Regions from separate parts of the Streptomyces sp. SDT5-1 genome, predicted to be linked through region 1. Evidence: riboswitches for the same ligand, from Rfam matches in the RefSeq annotation. Region 1 holds a riboswitch; the other holds the start of a gene.
What was found. A riboswitch is a leader RNA that binds a small molecule or an ion and turns the genes downstream of it on or off. The one in region 1 is predicted to bind ZMP and ZTP.

Region 1 (7,279 bases):
GGCCAGGATCGAGTCGAGCGTCTCCGGGTCGTCCAGGTACTCCTGCGTGCGGGTCCGGAACGGCGTCACGAAGTCCACCATCACCTCGGCCAGGTCCGTCTTCAGCGCACCGTACATCTTGCCCTCGTACTTCTTCTCCAGTTCCGGGATACCGGTGCCGGTGAGGGTGGAGTAGATGGTGAGCAGGTTGCTGACGCCCGGCTTGTTCTCGGCGTCGTACCGGATCACGGTGTCGGTGTCGGTGACCGCGCTCTTGACCTTCTTGGCCGTCGTCTTCGGCTCGTCGAGCAGGTTGATGAGGCCCTTCGGCGTCGACGCCGACTTGCTCATCTTGATCGACGGGTCCTGAAGGTCGTAGATCTTCGCCGTCTCCTTGAGAATGTACGGCGCCGGGAGGGTGAACGCGTCACCGAAGCGGCCGTTGAAGCGCAGCGCGAGGTCGCGGGTCAGCTCGATGTGCTGCCGCTGGTCCTCGCCGACCGGCACCTGGTCGGCCTGGTACAGCAGGATGTCCGCGACCTGGAGGATCGGGTACGTGAAGAGGCCCACGCTCGCCCGGTCGGCGCCCTGCTTCGCGGACTTGTCCTTGAACTGCGTCATGCGGCTCGCCTCGCCGAAACCGGTGAGGCAGTTCATGACCCAGGCCAGCTGCGCGTGCTCCGGGACGTGGCTCTGCACGAACAGCGTGCAGCGCTCCGGGTCGAGCCCCGCGGCCAGCAGCTGCGCGGCGGCGAGCCGGGTGTTGGCCCGCAGCTCCTTCGGGTCCTGCGGAACGGTGATCGCATGCAGGTCGACGACCATGTAGAAGGCGTCGTGGGACTCCTGCAGCGCCACCCACTGGCGGACCGCGCCGAGGTAGTTGCCGAGGTGGAACGAGCCGGCGGTGGGCTGGATCCCGGAGAGCACACGAGGGCGAACATCAGAGGCCATGTGGCTCATTGTCTCAGGTGCGGCACCCGGTTCCGCAGCGGCCGAAGGTCCTGTCGCCGTCCATGGCCCACCTGGTCGTTGTCAGTGGGCGCCGGTAGCTTGTCGATGTGGCAGGAGTCACGCGGGGGCGCGTCGGCGGGGGTGGCGATGCAGTACGTACGAGGGGGTGGGCTCCGGTGGGCCGCGACCGTGGTCCTGGTGGTGGCGCTGCTGCTGGCGGCGGCGCCCGGGGCGCGCGCCAGGCCGACGAATCCCGGGGGCATGGACATCCCCGACCTGGCCGTGGTGATCGCGCCGGGCGCCGCGGCGGGGCCCTCCGTGGCCGTGCACGACGACGACCCGGAGTTCGCCGCGCTGGAGCGCCTGACGACCGGTTTCGACACGGTGACCGAGCGGGTCCCCGAGTCCTGGCAGGAGGGCCGCTTCCCGCCCGTCGTGGCGACGGTCGTGTGGGGCCTGACGGGCGTCGGCGGCTGGCCTCAAACGCATCGGGCGCCGGGCACGGACACCGTGATCGAGCGCCAGGACCAGCTGATCGTCGCGGACGACGGCACGCCGTGGATCCGCACGGACCCTGCGGTCGACGTGACCGACGACGACCTCCGCTGGCACCGGGCGTCCCCGAAGCTGGTCGACCGGCTGACGCAGGCGGGCGTACTTCCCACTCCTCCGTCAACCGTCCATGACTCCACGACCCCGTGGTGGTGGGCCCTGGCGGGCCTGGCCACGGGCCTCGCGGCGGCCGGCGCCCTGTGGCACATACGCTCCCGGGGCCCGCGAGAGCCCCGGGAACCCCGGCAGGAGCTGGTCGACCTATAGGGGCCGGGCGCCGGTGGACATGTCCCCACGCCCGGAGGGCCTCAGCCCAGGTCGATGCGGCCATACAGGGGGAAGCCGGAGAGGAGGTCCGTGGCGCGGTGGGAGACCTCGTCCGCGATCTTCGGGTCGAGGACGTGGCTCGCCTTCGACACCGCCCCGGACTTCGTGGTCCCCGGCTCGGAGGCCGTCAGCACGCGGTCCATCAGCGCCGCGATCTCGTCCATCTCGGCGGTGCCGAGCCCTCGCGTGGTCAGCGCGGGCGTACCGATGCGGATGCCGGACGTGTACCAGGCCCCGTTCGGGTCCGCCGGAATCGCGTTGCGGTTCGTGACGATGCCGGAGTCGAGCAGCGCCGCCTCGGCCTGCCGCCCCGTGAGGCCGTAGGAGGAGGCGACGTCGATGAGGTTGAGGTGGTTGTCCGTGCCCCCGGTGACGAGCGTGGCGCCGCGCCGCCTGAGGCCCTCGGCCAGCGCCCGCGCGTTGTCGACGATCCGCCGCGCGTAGTCCTGGAACGCGGGCTGCCGCGCCTCCGCGAGCGCGACCGCCTTCGCCGCCATGACGTGCGGCAGCGGCCCGCCGAGCACCATCGGGCAGCCCCGGTCGACCTGGTCCTTGAGCGAGTCGTCGCACAGGACCATGCCGCCGCGCGGGCCCCGCAGCGACTTGTGCGTGGTCGTGGTGACGATCTGGGCGTGCGGCACCGGGTCGAAGTCGCCGGTGAGCACCTTGCCCGCGACGAGACCGGCGAAGTGCGCCATGTCGACCATGAGCGTCGCCCCGACCTCGTCGGCGATCTCCCGCATGATCCGGAAGTTCACGAGCCGCGGGTACGCGGAGTACCCGGCGACGATGATCAGCGGCTTGAACTCGCGGGCCTGCGCGCGCAGCGCCTCGTAGTCGATGAGCCCGGTCGCGGGGTCCGTCCCGTACGAGCGCTGGTCGAACATCTTGCCGGAGATGTTGGGCCGGAAGCCGTGCGTGAGGTGGCCGCCCGCGTCGAGGGACATGCCGAGCATCCGCTGGTTGCCGAAGGCCTGCCGCAGCTCGGCCCAGTCCGCCTCGGTGAGGTCGTTGATCTGGCGGACGCCGGTCTTCTCCAGGAACGGCGCCTCGACCCGGTCGGCGAGCACGGCCCAGAAGGCGACGAGGTTGGCGTCGATGCCGGAGTGCGGCTGGACGTAGGCGTGCCGGGCGCCGAACAGCTCGCGGGCGTGCTCGGCGGCGACGGACTCGACGGTGTCGACGTTGCGGCAGCCGGCGTAGAAGCGGCGGCCGACGGTCCCCTCGGCGTACTTGTCGGAGAACCAGTTGCCCATGGTGAGCAGCGTCGCGGGGGACGCGTAGTTTTCGGATGCGATCAGCTTGAGCATCTCGCGCTGGTCGGTGAGCTCCTGCCCGATGGCGTCGGCGACGCGCGGCTCGACGGCGCGCACGACGTCGAGGGCGGCGCGGTACGCGACGGATTCGGGGGTGAGCGGGGTCTCGGTCATGGGGCAGCCTCCGGACGCGGTCGGTTCACGGGTCGGCCCAGGCGCACGGCACACACTGCTCGGGCCGCTCCCCGATGGTCGATCCCATCCCAGCGCGCCAGTCACGGCCCTGCCCTCACAGTACCGGGCGCGGCGCGCGGCGAGGTTTCCGCGTCCACATCCCGAGCGACGATAGGAAGGGGCCACAAGCCCCGCTCACCACCCCGGCCCGCTCACCGCAGAGCCGCGACGATCGGAGATCCCGTGAGTGCCACCGACGCAGCAATCGCCCTCGCCGAAGACCACGGCGCGCACAACTACCATCCGCTCCCCGTGGTCGTCGCCACCGCCGAGGGCGCCTGGATGACGGACGTCGAGGGGCGCCGCTACCTCGACATGCTCGCCGGCTACTCGGCGCTGAACTTCGGACACGGCAACCGCCGCCTGATCGACGCCGCGAAGGCCCAGCTGGAGCGGGTGACGCTGACCTCGCGGGCGTTCCACCACGACCGGTTCGCGGAGTTCTGCACGCAGCTGGCCGAGCTGTGCGGCATGGAGATGGTGCTGCCGATGAACACGGGCGCCGAGGCCGTCGAGACCGCCGTGAAGACGGCCCGCAAGTGGGGCTACCGGGTGAAGGGCGTCCCGGACGGCCGCGCGCGGATCGTGGTGGCGTCGGACAACTTCCACGGCCGTACGACGACGATCGTCAGCTTCTCCACGGACCCCGAGGCCCGCGCCGACTTCGGCCCGTACACGCCGGGCTTCGACATCGTCCCGTACGGCGATCTGGAGGCGCTGCGGGCGGCGGTCACGGACGAGACGGTGGCGGTGCTGCTCGAGCCGATCCAGGGCGAGGCGGGCGTGCTCGTCCCGCCGCCCGGCTATCTGGCGGGCGTCAGGGAGCTGACGCGCGAGCGGAACGTGCTGTTCGTCGCCGACGAGATCCAGTCGGGGCTCGGCCGCACGGGCCGTACGTTCGCGTGCGAGCACGAGGGCGTCGTGCCGGACATGTACGTGCTGGGCAAGGCGCTGGGCGGCGGCGTCGTGCCGGTGTCGGCGGTCGTGTCGAGCAAGGCCGTGCTCGGGGTGTTCCGGCCGGGCGAGCACGGTTCGACGTTCGGCGGGAACCCCCTCGCGTGCGCGGTCGCCCTTGAGGTGATCGCGATGCTGCGCACCGGCGAGCACCAGGAGCGGGCGGCGGAGCTGGGCGAGCATCTGCACGCCGAGCTGGGCCTGCTCACGGGCACGGGCAAGGTCACCGAGGTGCGCGGGCGCGGACTGTGGGCGGGCGTCGACATCGACCCGTCGTACGGCACGGGCCGGGAGATCTCGGAGAAGCTGATGGACCGCGGGGTCCTGGTGAAGGACACCCACGGTTCCACCATCCGGATCGCCCCGCCGCTGGTCATCAGCAAGGACGACCTGGACTGGGGCCTCGATCAGCTCAGGGCCGTGCTCGGCGCCTGACCGGTCGCCCCGGCGTCACAGGATGACGTGGGGCAGGAAGCGGGCGTACTCGTCCGTGACGAGTCCCGCCGACTCCCGGATGCCGAGGCCCGCCGCGTCGTCCTCGACGACCCACGCGCCGAGGACGACGCGGTTGCCGTCGAAGTCGGGCAGCGCGCTCAACTGCTGGTAGCAGCGGGCCTCTTCGAGGTCGGGCGGCGCGCTTCCCGGCTCGTGGATCGTGACGCCCGCCCCCTCCCGCCCGAGCAGCGGCTTCGCCACATAGCCGGGACCGTCGGCGGCGGCGAGTTCGCGCGGGCCGTCGAGGTAGGCGGGCAGCAGGTTCGGGTGGTCCGGGTACAGCTCCCAGAGGACGGCGAGCAGCGCCTTGTTGCTGAGCAGCATCTTCCAGGCGGGCTCGATCCACATCGTCGTACCCGTGCCGCCGCCGTTGTCGAGGCCGGCCAGGACGTGCGGCGCGAATTCGTCGGTGGTGAGCCACTCCCACGGGTACAGCTTGAAGATGCTGCGGATGAACCCGAGCTGGTTGTCGACGAACCGCTCGGAGAGGCTGTCCCAGCCGATCTCCTCCATGGAGATCCACCCGGTCTCCAGACCGGCCTGTTCGGCGGTCTCCTTGAGATACCCGACGGTCATCAGGTCCTCGCCGAGTTCGTCGGCGGAGGAGTGCGCGAAGTAGAGCGGGCTGCCCGGCGGGAGCAGCGAGGCCTGCTTCTTCCAGGCGTCGACCAGACGTTCGTGGAGCGAGTTCCACTGGTCGGCGCCGGGGAAGCGCTCCTCCATCCAGAACCACTGCGGCGACGCGGCCTCGACGAGCGAGGTCGGCGTGTCGGCGTTGTACTCCAGCAGCTTCGCCGGGCCCGTGCCGTCGTAGCGGAGGTCGAACCGGCCGTAGACGGACGGCAGTTCGGCCCGGCGCCGCCAGGACTCGGCGACCGCGGCGGCGACCCGCGGGTCGGTGATGCCGAGGTCGGCGAAGCGGTTCTCGCTGACGATGTGCTCGGCGGCGGCGAGGCACATGCGGTGCAGTTCCTCGACGACCTCCTCGAGCGCCTCGACCTCGGGCAGGGAGAACTCGTAGTAGGCGCTCTCGTCCCAGTACGGGCGCAGCGAGTCGTCGGGGTAGCGGGTGAGCGGGTAGATGAGCCCCTGCTCCTCGACGGTCTGCTGCCAGCCGGGGCGCGGGGTGATGGTGTGTCGCTTCATCGGTGTCTCCGGCCGGTTCAGCCGCCGGAGCTTCCGCCCTTGCCGCCGCTGCCGAAGCCGCCGCGCGTGACGCCGCCGCCCGACGACTTGGTGAAGGAGCCGCTGGAGACGCGGCTGCCCTTCTTCGAACCGCCGTAGTACCAGCTGCCGTTGACCGAGGACTTGGTCGAGGACGACTTGCAGTACTTGTCGGAGACGACCTTGTAGCCCTTGGACGCGTTGTAGCTGTTGCGGTCGATGCAGCGCTTGTCGACGTCCGACGAGCAGGCGGTGAGCGCCGCGGCGAGCAGCCCGACGCCGCCGAGCGCGACGGTGCCGGAACGCAGCCGCCGCTGGGTGGTGTTGTCCGTCATGCGTGTACTCCCCCGTAAAGATGCGTGTCCGTGCGTACGGCCCCGCCCTAGGGCAGGACGCGGCACAGGGTATCCAACGCGCCGGGCCACGCGTGGTCCGGTGGGGTGCCGTAGCCGACGACCAGGGCGTCCATCGGATCCGAGGGTTCCGGTGCGTCCGCGTGCCGGAAACCGGCGAGGCCGTGGACGCCGAGCCGCTGCCAGGCTGCGGCCTGCACGACGGACCGCTCGGTGCCGGGCGGCAGGCGGAGGACGGCGTGCAGGCCCGCGGCGATGCCGGTGGCGCGCACGGCGGGGGCCCGCTCGGCGAGCGCGGCGACGAGCTGGTCGCGGCGGCGCCGGTAGCGCAGCCGGGCGGCCCTGACATGCCGGTCGTACGCGCCCGACTCCAGGAACTCGGCGAGGGTGAGCTGGTCGAGGACCCCGCAGGACCAGTCGGTGTACCCCTTGCGCGCGACGACCTCGTCGACGAGCGGGGCGGGCAGCACCATCCAGCCGAGGCGCAGTCCGGGGGCGAGGGACTTGCTCGCGGTGCCGAGGTACACGACGCGGTCCGGGTCGAGGCCCTGGAGGGCGCCGACGGGCTGCCGGTCGTAGCGGAACTCGCCGTCGTAGTCGTCCTCCAGGATCAGTCCGCCGGTGCGGCGCGCCCAGTCGACGGCGGCGGCGCGGCGGCTCGGATGCAGGGCGACGCCGAGCGGGAACTGATGCGCCGGGGTGAGCAGCACCGCCCCTTCCCGCTCCGTCAACTCCCCGGTGGCCGCGCCCTGCTCGTCGTACGGGAGCGGTCGGGTGCGCATCCCCGGCCGGGTCAGATAGTCGAGGTGGAGGTCGAGCCCGTACGACTCGACGGCGACGTCGCGCACCCCGCGCCCGTGCAGCACCTCGCCGAGCAGCAGCATGCCCTGGACGAACCCGGCGCAGACGACGATCCGCTCCGGCGAGGCCTGGACGCCGCGGGCGCGGGCCAGATAGTCGGCGAGAGCCCGGCGCAGTTCGGGGCGGCCGCGTGGGTCGCCGTAACCGAGTGCC
Region 2 (7,279 bases), 3.0 Mb from region 1:
CAGGGCGATGGCGGGGCGCAGGCCCTGGGCGGCGCAGGCCGCGTCGAGGACGGCGCGCAGTCCGGTGCCGGGCGGCATGCAGACGAGCGGATGCTCCGTCAGGTCCCGTAGCCGTACGCGCCGTTGGCGGGCCAGCGGATGGGTGTGCGGTACGGCCACGACGAGCCGCTCGTCGATGATGGTGTGCGCGGCGAGGCCCTCGGGGACGGTGTCGGCGGCGCCGATGAGGGCCAGGTCCGTGTCGCCGCGGCGGACGCCCTCGACGAGGCGGTCGGAGTTGTCCTCCAGGAGCGAGAGCTCGACGCCGGGGTGCGCGGTGTGGAACGCGGCGAGGGCGTCGAACAGCGGGGTGACGGTGCAGCCGATGACCATGCCGATGGCGAGCCGGCCCCGGACGAGCTGGTTGACCTCGGCCACGGCCTGGCCCATGGTGCCGGCGGAGGCGAGCGCGGCGCGGGCGTGTTCAAGTGCGGCCTTGCCCGCGACGGTGAGGGTGACGGTGCGGGCGGAGCGGTCGAAGAGCTCGGCGCCCAGCTCGCGCTCCAGCTGCCGGATCTGGGCGCTGACGCCGGACTGGCTGATGTGCACGCGCTCGGCGGCGCGGGTGAAGTTCTGCTCCTCGGCGACCGCGACGAAGTACTCGAGCTGCCTCATCTCCATGACTGAGAATTCTAGTTCCCAGCAGAACCATCTGTTGGACTTCTGACTGCCGGAGGCCGAATCTGGAGTCATCGAGCCGCCACACCGACTCCGGAGGAGCCCGTCATGCAGGAGAAGGCCACTCGCCCCGAGGACATCACCCGCCTGTTCGTCGAGCGGTCCAACGCGGGCGACGCGGCGGGGGTCGCCGCGCTCTACGAGGAGAACGCGGTGCTCGCCTACCCGCCGGGCGAGGTCACGGTCGGCCGCGAGGCGATCCGGGTGCTGTGGGAGAAGGTCCTGGCGAACCGCCCCCGCTTCGAGCCGGAGCAGCCCCTGCCGACCCTGATCAGCGGCGACATCGCCCTGACGTCGACGCCCCCGAAGGACGGCACGGGCGCCCGCGCCCAGGTGGTCCGCCGCCAGCCCGACGGCAGCTGGCTCCGCGTCCTGGACCAGCCGGAGTTCACGCCTCCCGCGAGCTGACCGCGCCCGGTGTCCCGGTGGCGCGCATCAGGACGCAGTCGAACTCGAGGACCCGACCGGTGCCGCTCTCGCGGGTCACCGGGTACATCCCGGTGACCTCGAACCCCTCCTGTTCGTACTGGGCGAGGGCCTCGGACATCCGGGGGGCTGCCTCTTGAGGTAGGGCCGCGGGTCGTCGATCCCGTCGAGCGCCTTGTCCATCAGGCCGTCGAGCCGTGAGCCATCCCGTGTACCCGAACTGCCGCAGCCGCCTGCCGTACTGGCCGACGTTGGCTCCGACGTCGAACACGCAGTTCACGCCGTACGACTCGAGCATGGCGGCCACGTGGCGGGCGCCGAGATGGTCGGCCGCGGCCTTCTGGAATCCGTGCTCCTGCTCGCGCGTCCGCCATTCATCGACCCTCGCAGCACACCTCGCGGGCTCCCGAGGACCGACTCGGCTTCCCCCAATCGGCACTCCCCGCCCGGAAAGGGCGGTGTCACAGGTCAGGAGGTGTCTGCGAGCAGCACTCCCCCGGGCCGATTTCACCCGAAAGAGAGCTGTGCCACCGGCGGCAGCTCGCCCCGGTGGTCAGGTGACGCCGCGAAGGCCTCGATCACGAAGGCCGCGAAGCGGCGGGAGGCGGCGAGGCGGGCGGGGGCGGTCGGGGCCTGGATGCCGCGGTTGGCCATCAGCATCAGGACGAGGTCGTCCAGGACGAAGTCGGGGCGCAGGCGGCCCGCGGCCTTGGCGCGGCGGGCGATCTCGGCGATGGCCCTCAGGGTGTACGCACGGTTCTCGGCGAAGTCGGCGGAGTCGGGGAACGCCGACAGGAACGCCTCGTTGAAGCCGCGGTCACCGGCGTGCAGCTCGCACGTCCGCCGGATCACGTGGCAGAGACCGTGCCACGGGTCCGGGTCGGCGAGCCCTTCGTCGACCAGCTCCCGGCACGCCCGCATCTCCTCCACGAACGCCTCGGTCACGAGGTCCTGCCTGGTCGGAAAGCGCCGGTAGAGCGTGGCGGGGCCGACCCCGGCCCGCCGGGCGACCTCCCGCATCGGCACGTTCAGGCCGTCGGACGCGAACAGGGCGCGGGCCGCGTCGAGGATGCGGTCGCGGTTGTCGCGGGCGTCGGAGCGCAGCGTGTGAGGCAAACGTTCGGTCACCTCTCTCACTTTACCGAAACGGACGGGGGCGTCCACTAACGTCCGAAAGCCCCCGGTCCCCGAGGACCGGCGACACGAAGGAGACACCATGCGGGCCATCGCGATCCGGGAGTTCGGACGTCCTGAGGGCATGGAGGTGGTGGAGCTGCCGACGCCCGCGCCGGGCGACGGCGAGGTGCTGATCGCCGTCGAGGCGATCGGCGTCGGCGGCGTCGACGCCCTGATCCGCAGCGGGGCCCTCGCCGCGTACGGACAGTTCGCGTCGGGGCACGTGCCGGGCAGCGAGGTGGCCGGCACCGTGACGGCCGTCGGCACAGGCGTGGACGACGCGTGGGTGGGGCGGCGGGTGTGGGCGTTCACCGGCATCGGCGGCGGCTACGCCGAGCACGCCGTGGCCCCCGTCGACGCGGTCATGGCGCTGCCCGACGCCCTGTCCGGCGCCGACGCCGTGACGCTCGGCACCTCCGCCGTGACCGCCCACTTCGCCCTGCGGCACGCCCACTTCGCGCCCGGCGAGTCCGTCCTGGTGCGCGGCGCGGCCGGCAGCCTCGGCATCCCGGCGGTGCAGCTCGCGGCGCGCGCCGGTGCGAGCGCGGTGGCGGTCACGACGTCGTCGGCCGAGCGCGGCGAGCGGCTGCGGAAGCTGGGCGCGACCCACGTCCTCGACCGCTCCGGCGCGACCACCACCGACGACGCCCCGACCGGCTACGACGTCGTCGTCGACATCATCGCCGGACCCGACATGCCGGCCTTCCTCGACCTGCTCAACCCGGGCGGCCGCCTGGTGGCCGTCGGCATGGTCGCGGGCCCGCCGCCCGCCGATCTCGCCGGACACATGACGGCGGCGTTCCGGCAGTCGACGTCCTTCGCCACGTTCAGCGCCGACATCGTGCCCGCGCCCGCCCAACACGCCGTGCGCGCCGACCTGTTCACGGGAACCGTCCCCGTGGAGCCGGTGATCCACGCGACCCTGCCGCTGTCCGAGGCCGTGCGGGCCCACCGGATGATGGACTCGGGCGAGGCGTTCGGCAGGATCGTCCTGGTTCCGTAGCCGCCCGGCCTCAGACGCCGTCGAGCCCGGCCTGCCGCACGGCGCCCTCGACCGTCTGCTCCAGGAGCACGGCGATGGTCATCGGGCCGACGCCGCCGGGCACCGGGGTGATGAGGCCGGCCCGCTCGACGGCGGTGTCGAAGTCGACGTCGCCGACGTTCCCGGGGTTGTACCCGGCGTCGAGCACCACGGCGCCCGGCTTGATGTCCTCGCCGCGCACGAGCCGCGGCTTCCCGACCGCTGCCACGACGACGTCGGCCTCCCTGACGGCCGCCGACAGGTCCTTCGTACGGGAGTGGCAGTACGTGACCGTGGCGTCGCGGGCGAGCAGCAGCATGCCGACCGGCTTGCCGAGGATCGCGCTGCGGCCCACCACGACGGCCCGCTTCCCCGCGAGGTCCACGTCGTAGGCGTCGAGGAGCCGCATGATGCCGCCCGGCGTGCAGGACTCGAAGCCGGGCAGGCCGAAGCTCATCGCGGCGAAGGAGTGCAGGGTGACACCGTCGACGTCCTTCTCCGGGGCGATGGCCTCGAACGCGGCGCGCTCGTCGATGTGCGGTCCCACGGGGTGCTGGAGCAGGATGCCGTGCACGTCGGGGTCGCGGGACAGCTCGGTGAGCGTGCCGACGAGTTCGGCGGTCGTGGTGGCGGCGGGCAGCGGCACGTGCCGGGACCTGATGCCGGCCTTCGCGCAGCGTGCCTGCTTCATGCGGACGTACGTGGCGGACGCGGGGTCGTCGCCGACGAGGACGGTGGCGAGGCACGGGCTGCCGCCGGTGCGGCGGGTGAACTCGGCCGCGCGGGCGGCGGTCTGCTCGACGATGCGGCGGGCGAGCCCGGCGCCGTCCATGAGCCGTGCGGTGGAAGTGGTCGTCATCGCTGCCTCCGGGGCGTCGCGGAACCCAGGGATTCCGTGCGTCATGGACCCCCTGCGGAGTCCATCGCCCAGGCGTACGGCTTCGTGTGTCGAGGGGCCGCTCCCCGGTGGTGCTCCACCTCAGCGCCAGTCACGGCCCACGTCGCACTGTAGCTCAGCGCCGCAGTGCCTCGCCGATCTCCCCCGCGGCGTCGGTGACCTCGGCGGCCAGGTGCGGGCGTGCGCGGCCCGCTTCGGTGAGGCGGGAGGTGGGGCCCGCGATGCTGAGGGCGCCGACGGTGCGGCCCGACGCGTCGCGGAGCGGGGCGCCGATGGCCGTGGTCCCCGGGATGTGCTCGTCGACGGACGCGGCCCAGCCGCGGCGGCGTATCTCGTACAACTCGGCGGCCAGCGCGGCGCGTTCGGTGAGGGTGCGGTCGGTGAGGGCGGGGAGCTTCTCCGGCACGTCGAGTTCGTGGTCGAAGGCGAGGAGGGTCTTGCCGACGGCCGACGCGTGCAGCGGCAGGCGGTCGCCGAGGCGGAGGACCTGGGCGCTGTCGTCGGGGCGGAAGACGTGGTGGACGACGAGCGCCGTGCCCTCGTGCGGGGTGGCGATCCACACGGAGGCGCCGCTGCGGGCGGCGAGGGTGTCCGCGCTGTGCAGGGAGCGGGCGCGCAGTTCGTTGGTGTCGATGCCGCCGTTGCTCAGATGGAGCAGGGACGCGCCGATGCGGTACTTGCCGGTGGCCGGGTCCCGTTCCACCAGGCCCGCCGTGACCAGGGTGCCGAGGATGCCGTGCAGGGAGCGGTCCCGCAGGCCCGTCGCGCGGGCCAGCTCGGGCGTGCCGAAGGGCCGCCGCCCGGACGCGAGCAGCCGGAGGACGAGGGCCGCCCGCTCCACCGCCTCGATCCGCTCCGTCACGCGGGCACGGTAGCCCACCGTTGGTCGTCCGCGGGCCCCGGCCCTACCTTCGTAGGTGGCAGGACTGCACCGGACCGACGTATCCCCGCGGAATTGAGCATCCCCATGTCGAAGATCCTTTTTGTCGTGACCGGCTCCGACCACTGGACCCTCGCCGACGGCACCCGGCATCCCACCGGCTTCTGGGCCGAGGAGGCGATCGCCCCGTACGACGTGTTCAAGAAGGCGGGGCACGAGGTCGTCGTGGCGACGCCGGGCGGCGTCGTGCCCACCGTGGACGCGGGCAGTCTGGCGCCCGAGTTCAACGACGGCCAGGAGAACGCGGACCGGATGGCCGCTGCCGTCGCCGCGAACGCGGAGCTGGCATCGCCCGTGAAGCTGGAGGAGGTGGACCTGGCCGACTACGACGCCGTGTTCTACCCGGGCGGCCACGGCCCGATGGAGGACCTGTCGGTGAACGCCGACTCCGGCGCGCTGCTGACCCGCGCCCTGGACTCCGGGATGCCGCTCGGCATCGTGTGCCACGCCCCGGCCGCGATGCTGGCCGCCACGAAGGACGACGGGGGAAACGCCTTCGCCGGGTACGACGTCGCCGCGTTCACCAACGCCGAGGAGGCGCAGGCCGGCTTCGCCGACAAGGCGGCCTGGCTGCTCCAGGACCGGCTCACCGAGGCCGGGATCAACGTACGGGTCGGTGAGCCGTGGGCGCCGCACGTGATCGTCGACCGGAACCTCGTGACCGGGCAGAACCCGGCGTCGTCCGCGCCGCTCGCGACCGCGCTGCTCGAAAAGCTGGACTGACCACGTATCTCCGCCGCGGATGTCACAGTGGACTCAAGCGTTCCGTCCGTCTCGTGGAGGTTCTCCCCGCATGCGTCTGCTGCTCATCCGTCACGGCCAGACCCCGTCCAACCTGAAGCGGCTGCTCGACTCGGCTGTGCCGGGCCCCGGTCTGACGCCGCTCGGGCTCGAGCAGGCGGCGGCGCTGCCGCGGGCGCTGGCGGACGAGCGGATCGACGCCCTGTACGCGTCCACACTGGTGCGCACCCAGCTGACGGCGGAGCCGCTGGCCCACTCGACGGGGCTCGACGTGACGATCAGGGACGGCATCCGGGAGATCGCGGCGGGCGACCTGGAGATGCGCGGAGACGAGGAGGCGGCGCGGGCGTACCTGGCCACGGCGTTCGCCTGGTCGGCGGGTGACACCGCGCGCCGGATGCCGGGCGCCGAGAACGGGGTGGAGACGCTCGGCCGTTTCGACGAGGTGGTGGCCGAGGCCGCGGCGACCGGCGCGGACACCGTGGCCATGGTCAGCCACGGCGCCGTGATCCGGACGTGGACGGCGGCGCGGGCGGGCAATGTCGACGTGGACTTCGTCGCGGCCCGCCCGCTGTCGAACACCGGGATCGTCGCCCTCACCGGTGCGCCGGAGCTCGGCTGGGAGCTTCGGCTGTGGGAGGGGCAGCCGTACGCGCCCTGAGGCGCGGGTCGCTCAGATCCCGAGGACGGCCGGGTCGGGCCCGACGCGCTCGCCGGTCTCGAGGCCCGCGAGCGCGGTCATGTCGTCGGCGTCGAGCTCGAAGTCGAACACGGCGATGTTCTCGCGGATACGGGCGGGGGTCACCGACTTCGGGATGACGACGTTGCCGAGCTGGAGGTGCCAGCGCAGCACGATCTGGGCGGGGCTGCGCCCGTGCTTGCCCGCGATGGCGGTGACGGTCTCGTCGTCCAGGACGCCGTTGCCGCGGCCCAGCGGGGACCAGGCCTCGGTGGCGATGCCGTGCTTGGCGTCGTACGCGCGCAGCTCGCTCTGCTGGAGGCGCGGGTGCAGCTCGATCTGGTTGAGGGCAGGGACGGTGGAGGTCTCGGCGGCGAGCCGGTCGAGGTGCTCGGGCAGGAAGTTGGAGACGCCGATGGCGCGGGCCCTGCCACTGGCGAGGATCTCCTCGAACGCCTGCCACGTCTCGACGTACTTGTCGATCGACGGCACCGGCCAGTGGATCAGGTACAGGTCGACGTAGTCCATGCCGAGCCGGTCGAGGGAGGCGTCGAAGGCGCGCAGGGCGGAGTCCCTGCCCTGCTCGGTGTTCCACAGCTTGGTGGTGACGAAGACGTCCTCGCGGGCGAGCCCGGAGTCGGCGATGGCCTGGCCCGTGCCCTTCTCGTTCTTGTAGAGGGC

Region 2: linked by a shared signal. The riboswitch ahead of ACTWJ8_RS37460 (bifunctional 5,10-methylenetetrahydrofolate dehydrogenase/5,10-methenyltetrahydrofolate cyclohydrolase) and the one ahead of ACTWJ8_RS23785 (glycine hydroxymethyltransferase) in region 1 are both predicted to bind ZMP and ZTP.

Annotation. Positions count from the first base shown of each region.
Region 1 covers NZ_CM125963.1:5,123,269-5,130,547, reverse strand. Annotated here, with positions in the region: gene trpS (tryptophan--tRNA ligase) at 1-930, opposite strand, end outside; gene ACTWJ8_RS23790 (hypothetical protein) at 1,036-1,749, shown strand; gene ACTWJ8_RS23785 (glycine hydroxymethyltransferase) at 1,791-3,239, opposite strand; ZMP/ZTP riboswitch at 3,268-3,354, opposite strand; gene rocD (ornithine--oxo-acid transaminase) at 3,483-4,688, shown strand; gene ACTWJ8_RS23775 (glutathionylspermidine synthase family protein) at 4,704-5,894, opposite strand; gene ACTWJ8_RS23770 (hypothetical protein) at 5,912-6,247, opposite strand; gene pdxR (MocR-like pyridoxine biosynthesis transcription factor PdxR) at 6,295-7,279, opposite strand, start outside.
Region 2 covers NZ_CM125963.1:8,130,459-8,137,737, reverse strand. Annotated here, with positions in the region: gene ACTWJ8_RS37485 (LysR family transcriptional regulator) at 1-660, opposite strand, end outside; gene ACTWJ8_RS37480 (YybH family protein) at 766-1,125, shown strand; gene ACTWJ8_RS37475 (hypothetical protein) at 1,106-1,264, opposite strand; gene ACTWJ8_RS37470 (TetR/AcrR family transcriptional regulator) at 1,651-2,271, opposite strand; gene ACTWJ8_RS37465 (zinc-binding dehydrogenase) at 2,360-3,322, shown strand; gene ACTWJ8_RS37460 (bifunctional 5,10-methylenetetrahydrofolate dehydrogenase/5,10-methenyltetrahydrofolate cyclohydrolase) at 3,333-4,199, opposite strand; ZMP/ZTP riboswitch at 4,259-4,343, opposite strand; gene ACTWJ8_RS37455 (IclR family transcriptional regulator) at 4,354-5,100, opposite strand; gene ACTWJ8_RS37450 (type 1 glutamine amidotransferase domain-containing protein) at 5,206-5,901, shown strand; gene ACTWJ8_RS37445 (histidine phosphatase family protein) at 5,972-6,580, shown strand; gene ACTWJ8_RS37440 (aldo/keto reductase) at 6,593-7,279, opposite strand, start outside.